One region of the Roseibium algae genome, then DNA from elsewhere that is predicted to be linked to it. Evidence: predicted binding sites of a transcription regulator. Region 1 holds the regulator's gene; the other holds the start of a gene.

Region 1 (3,419 bases):
GAACAGCTGTAGGATTGCCAAGTGGTTTGACACCCGAAACTTCCGCTGCCTTGTCGAACCAACCCGTAACCAAGTCCGATCCCATAAAACGGACCCAATGGTCATAGTCATCGAACATGAAGGCCGGGGACGTCCAGGACAACTCCGGCGCCCATTTTTTCATGTAGCTGTAGCCCTCGGCATAGATATTGACGATGCCGGCTTGCAATTGTTCCAGAACCGCATCTTCCTTGCCGAGCTGCTCGTTCGGAAACACCTGAATGGTCAACTTGCCGTCGGTATATTCCTTGGTCAGGTCAGCAAACTTTTGAAAGACTTGGCCTTCGGGACTGTCGACCGGCATCTTGGTGGCCATGCGCCAAGTCTCTGCATGAGCCGACGATGCGGTCAACGCCAATATCATTGCCGCAGTTGTGGCGAATTTGGAAAACATTTGAAGATCCTCTTAGGTCGGGAGCGTGCGCGTTGCCCGCGCTTTTTCGCCCTGAAAGTCTCCCTTGTCTGAAAGGCGGCGGTCAAATTAGAAAGATTTTTGATCAGACAATTGTTTTTTATCACTGCAGATCGAGACCGAACCCGCCTTACTTCTGGCACCCAGAACAGCAGTCAGGTTCGTTTTGATGATGTTGAAAACTCCTAGCCAACAGCGATAGGTGAAAGCAAAGCCCTCCAAAACTCACCTTCGTCAAAACCTAATCACCTGACGATACGCATCACGTTTGTTGATTTTAGAACGAAGAAAAGAAATATCTTTAAAATCTCGGCTTCTGCGATCTGCATGACTTTGCTCAGATTTTCAAACACCGAAACAAACAGGATCCGCAATCAGACAACAGCCACCGGGATAAAAGCATCAGCTGAAGTCGACTTTTAAGCATGCACGAAATTCAATTGAACTTATAGGCATCAGTACATGGCCCATAAGAACTCAAAGGCCAGAAACTTACTGTGATTCAACTCTAAAGCTGCATGGGACAGAAACAGAACATTAAGGCTTGTGGAACACAGTGAGAACAGCTATGGTACGTTCATGATTTGTACCCAGCCGGTTCGCATTGGAGAAGTTGACGATGCTCACGCGCAAGCAATATGAACTGCTGATGTTCATCCAAGAAAAATTGAAGGAAACCGGGGTTCCACCTTCCTTTGATGAAATGAAGGATGCCCTCGACCTTCGCTCAAAGTCCGGTATTCATCGGCTCATCACGGCGCTGGAAGAACGCGGATTTATTCGTCGCCTGCCCAACAGGGCACGGGCGATGGAGGTTATTCGTCTGCCCGAATCAATTTCCCCCGGTCTGGGTTCTCCCCCGCCGCGCGGCAGTTTTTCACCTGAGGTCATCGAAGGATCTCTTGGCAAGACTGCAGCGGCACCTGCGCCCTCCCCCATAGCGGAAGCTACTGGCATCGAAATACCTGTGATGGGACGCATTGCAGCAGGTGTTCCCATTGAGGCGATCCAGACCCACAGCCACTCGATCACCGTTCCGCCTGAGCTCGTTGGCAAGGGCGAACATTACGCGCTGGAAGTGCGAGGAGATTCCATGATCGAGGCCGGGATTCTGGATGGAGACACGGTTTTGATCCGACGTACGGAAACTGCCGAGAGTGGCGACATTGTCGTGGCCCTTGTTGACGATGAAGAGGCAACACTGAAACGCCTCCGTAAAAAAGGTGCTTCCATTGCATTGGAGGCCGCCAATCCAGCTTATGAAACCCGCATTTTTGGGCCAGGCCGCGTTAAGGTTCAGGGTCGGCTGTCTGCATTGTTTCGCAAGTACTGACATCTGCATCTTTTATATTTGCAAGTGCGCGATGATACTTTGATGGGCAGGCGTTTAACCAGGCAACAACCAAGCTGTGGTCTGTTGCTGATTCCAGGGCTGCTCAATGGTGCGAAATTTTGGAGGCATGAGGTGTCCTTCAGAATGTGGCCAGCATCAGGGACGTGGCCTATGCCAAGGGCGTGGCGGGCGGGTTTTCGCACTCAGCCACTTTGTTATGACAGTTTTGGGCGGAGTTTTTACGCTAACACTGTCTGAAGCGGCAGCATGATCCTTATTAACATTTGATGCAGGAACCATTCTGCTCGTCTTGCCAAACACCAAGTTCATTACGCTGCTGGTAAAGCCCAGAAGCCAGTTTTCAGTCGGCTCTTTGTTGGTCAATTGCGATTTGCCGTTGCCCCCTCCAACAGATCGGTCATTGGACGCAGGCCAATCTGCTGCTTCCAGCCAAAGTGAGAGGGCACCGTGCGCGCGCCGTTCAGCAGCACCGATAACCAGACTGACATCACAGTCTTTTGGAACTGTCAGCTCGGTCACAATGATATCTGCTTCGATGCAATCCATCGCCAGTGCCTCGGCCTTCTGAGGCATCGCAATGCGTATGGGCACAGGCTTGTAAACAAGGCTCCCGGTCCTGTCAGATGCCATTAGGGAACCAGTCCTCATGGGCGCATAAGCCAGATAGACGCAGCCATAGGGGTCACACCTGCGCTGAGGCGTGCCCATTTTCTGGACCGAAAAGGCATCCTCTGGCAACCCTTCCCGCTGCAGCCATATGTCTGTCTCAAACCCTGCCCGCTTTGCGCTGAAACGCAAGATCCCATCGGCTCCTCTTGCTGCGATGATCGCGCCCTTTTCAGAGATCTGAATGTCCGGCGGACGGTCAAACACAAGAAATGCGCCCGCTATAATACCCAAAGGCAATGCGCCCAATCTGATCCAGCCGCGCGCCAGAACACCAAGGAACAAAGCGGCCATCAGGAGCAAGGTGACATTGGCACCGGGCGGTGACACATGATCCTGCCCAATATCCAGGTTTGCTGTCCATTCAGCAAAGCCAAGCAGGACATCTAACCCGGCGGACATCACCTGAAGCGGCAAGCTGGCCAGGCCAAAGGGCATCAAGACCAGAGCGAGAACTCCCATCGGCATGATCAGCAGCGTGAACACAGGCATGCCCAGCAGGTTTCCGATGACACCCATGGGAGCGATCCGGCCAAAATGATGAACACCGATCACCCCTGTTGCCAAACCTGCGACCAGAGCAGTCGCCGTCAACCCGCCCCAGAACAACATGGTCTGCCAACCGATACGCGACCAGAACCTGGGGCGCATAGACAAGGCTTGAACGCCACGTCCTGCCGAGCTGGTTCTCCAAGTTTCATAGACGGCCACAAGACAAATCACGGCAGCAAACGACATCTGGAATCCTGGATGGAGCAATCGCTCAGGGGCAAGTATCAACAGCAGAAGCCCAGCCAGGGCTACACTGTGGAGGGTCAGCCCCTTTCGCGAAACAATCAGCCCGAGAAAAACCAGCCCGATCATCACAAAGGATCGTTGTGTGGCCAAAGACCCTCCCGAAATGCCGAGATAAAAAATCGCTGCCAAAAGAGCCACACAGGCAGCAAG
Region 2 (3,419 bases), on a different contig from region 1:
GCGCGAGCTTCATGACCCGATGATAGCCACGGGCGCTCAATGCCAGACTGTGGGCAGCCTCGTGTAGAAACTGCAGTCCAGCGGCATCAGGGGCAGCAATTGTCTCAATCACCGAGGCGGGGGCTTCCGCGTTGGTCAGTGCGTTTATCCCGCATTCAACAAATCGCTCCCGCTGAATATCACGTGCTTTGCTCACACGTTCAGCCACGATCGCTGAGCTTTCCGAGGTTCCCGGCGTGATCAGGTCGGCGGCGGTGACCGCAGGCACATCAATTCTCAGATCAATCCGATCCAGAAGCGGTCCCGAGACACGGGCTTGATAATCTGTCGCACACCTTGCGCCGCGCTTGCATTGATGTCCGGGTTCGCCTGCATATCCACAGCGACACGGGTTCATGGCCGCAATCAGCTGGATCCTGGCCGGATAAGACACCCGGTGGTTTGCGCGGGCGATCACAGCTTGGCCGCTCTCCAGTGGCTGGCGCAGACTATCCAGCACCTGGGGATTGAATTCGGGAAGTTCGTCAAGGAACAGCACGCCGTTGTGCGCCAGCGAGACTTCTCCCGGCTTTGCTTTTATGCCGCCGCCGACGAGAGCTGCCATGGAGGCAGAATGATGCGGCGCGCGAAACGGACGGCGATCTGTCAGTCGGCCGTCGGCCAACTCTCCTGCCAGTGAGGCAATCATCGAGACTTCCAGCAGTTCGCGCGGGCGCAAGGGCGGGAGGATCGACGGCAGTCGGCTTGCCAGCATGGACTTCCCCGCCCCTGGAGGGCCGCACATGAGGAGGTTATGCCCGCCAGCTGCCGAGATCTCTAGCGCGCGTTTGGCGGTCTCTTGTCCCTTGACTTCGCTGAGATCCGGCAGGGAATTGGGAGCATTTTGAAGTCTTGGCGCTGGGCGAGACAGAACCTGTGTGCCTTTAAAATGATTGGCGAGCTGGATCAGGGAGACGGGAGCCAAAATGTCCATGTCTGCGTCCGCCCATGCTGCTTCCGCACCGCTGGCGGCGGGACAGATTAAGCCTTTGCCCAGTGCATTGGCCCCCATAGCTGCAGGAAGGACACCCGCAACTGGAGCCAACATACCATCAAGCCCCAATTCCCCGAGTACCGCATAGCCTGCGAGCATGTCAGCAGGAATGGCGCCAATCGCTGCCATGACCCCGAGGGCGATTGGAAGGTCGTAGTGGGATCCTTCCTTGGGCAGATCTGCGGGTGCGAGATTGACGGTGACGCGCTTGGCTGGCAACGCCAGGCCTGAGGCATGCAATGCGGCGCGGACACGTTCGCGACTTTCGCCAACCGCCTTGTCCGGCAGGCCAACCACTGTGAAGGCAACCATCCCCGGACCGACTTGCACCTGGACGTCGACAGGCAATGCTTCAATGCCTTGAAAAGCGACCGTTGTGACACGGCTGACCATGGCTAACTCCACCCTTGATTGCATATGATGCTAAAGCACTTACATGAGTGAGGCAAGAACATAAATAGAACATGACCAAAGAGCACGGAGTGGTGTTGTTTTAAATCAGCCAAAAATCGGGTTTGGGCGTTGATATATGGCTGTCAAACCGGTGATTTTGCATTTGGAGCGCTATCTCATGGGAGTATTTTGCAATGTTGCTGATTTCTCGCTTTCACCTAGCGGCATTCCGGGTATGCTCAAGACTTCATCCCAAAATGATTGGAATTGAATCCATGGCTTACCCGCCGCGCCGTACCACAAGTGCCATTGACCGTGCTGAGGCCTTGTTTAAATCCGCGACCACCAAGCCCGTTGCAGAAGCTCCAAAATCAAACACTCTGTCCATGCCCGTGGGCAAGGAATCCGTCTCTATTCGTCTCGACAATGAGGTCCTGGCATTTTTTCAGGAAGGCGGTCCCGGTTGGCAGGCGCGCATCAACACGGCTCTGCGCAAAGCTGCCGGGCTGGAATAACCAGCCTGCTCGAAACTTTAATGCGCCTCGTCCCAATTGTCCGCAGCTCTGGCGTCGACCTGAAGGGGCACGGAGAGTTGGAGCACAGGCTCACAGGCTTTTTCCATGACCTCGCGAACGAGTGAAATAGTCGCATCAACCTGGGACCCGGGCACTTCGAAGATCAGTTCATCGTGGACCTGCAACAGCATCTGCGCATCGAGCTTTGAGGCATCTAGCCGGTCTTCCATCCGCACCATGGCGCGGCGCAGGATATCGGCGGCTGAGCCCTGGATCGGGGCGTTGATGGCGGCCCGCTCGTAAAAGGCGCGCATGTTCGGGTTCTTGGTGTTCACTTCCGGATAATGCGCCTTGCGTCCGAAAATGGTGCTGACATATCCGTTGGCGTGAACGTCTTTTTTGATTGCTTCCATATAGTCCTTGATGCCCGGAAAGCGTTCGAAATAGGTCTTGATGTAAGCGCTTGCCTCACCGCGTCCGATACCAAGCTGGTTGGCAAGGCCAAAGGCTGAAATACCGTAGATGATACCGAAGTTGATGGCCTTGGCCTGTCGGCGGATCATCGGATCCATGCCTTCAATCGGCACACCGAACATCTCACTTGCGGTCATCGCGTGAATATCGAGACCGTCCTCAAAGGCTTTTTTCAGCTGTGGAATGTCCGCCATATGGGCGAGCACACGCAATTCGATCTGGCTGTAATCGGCAGAAATCAGCTTGTGGCCGGTCGCTGCGACAAAGGCCTGTCGGATTTTTCGGCCCTCTTCTGTCCGCACCGGAATGTTCTGCAGGTTTGGCTCAGACGACGAGAGACGCCCGGTGGTCGTTGCCGCCAGAGAATAGGACGTGTGAACCCGCTTCGTATCCGGGTGAATACGTCCCGGAAGTGCATCGGAATAGGTGGATTTGAGCTTGGAGAGCTGACGCCATGATACGATGCGGGACGGTAATTCGTGACCCTCCACAGCCAGATCATCCAGAACGGAGGCCGACGTTGACCACGCACCGGTCTTGGTTTTCTTGCCACCTGGAAGGTTCATCTTGCCGAACAGAATGTCGCCAAGCTGCTTGGGCGAGCCGATGTTGAAGCGCTCGCCGGCCAGCTGATAGATTTCATCTTCCAGCCCTGCCATGCCCTGGGCAAAGTCGCCGGATAGCCGGGATAGCATCTGCCGATCAACCGAGATGCCGCGTTTTTCCATCCGCGCCAGAACCGGCACCATTGGCCGTTCAAGCTTTTCATAGACGGTTGCCATGCGTTCGCTTGCCAACCTTGGCTTCAGCACCTGCCAAAGGCGTAGAGTGACATCGGCATCTTCCGCCGCATAGGCCGATGCCTTGTCGATTGGCACCCTATCGAAGGTGATCATCGACTTGCCAGAACCGCAGATTTCCTTGAACGGGATTGGCTTGTGGCCGAGCCAGCGCTCGGACAGCTCGTCCATGCCGTTTCCGCCCTTGCCCGCATCCAGCGTATA

The links. The regulator LexA, encoded in region 1, represses DNA repair genes until DNA is damaged. The targets are predictions, from matches to a motif close to TGTTCNNNNTGTGTTCNG.
Region 2: the regulator LexA is predicted to act here: its motif matches at 1,481-1,498, upstream of V6575_RS12975 (YifB family Mg chelatase-like AAA ATPase).

Annotation. Positions count from the first base shown of each region.
Region 1 is NZ_JBAKIA010000005.1:62,518-65,936, forward strand. Features, by position in the region: gene V6575_RS09260 (TRAP transporter substrate-binding protein) at 1-433, opposite strand, end outside; gene lexA (transcriptional repressor LexA) at 1,071-1,784, shown strand; gene V6575_RS09270 (ComEC/Rec2 family competence protein) at 1,941-3,419, opposite strand, start outside.
Region 2 is NZ_JBAKIA010000007.1:165,173-168,591, forward strand. Features, by position in the region: gene V6575_RS12975 (YifB family Mg chelatase-like AAA ATPase) at 1-1,426, opposite strand, end outside; gene V6575_RS12980 (BrnA antitoxin family protein) at 1,702-1,941, shown strand; gene polA (DNA polymerase I) at 1,959-3,419, opposite strand, start outside.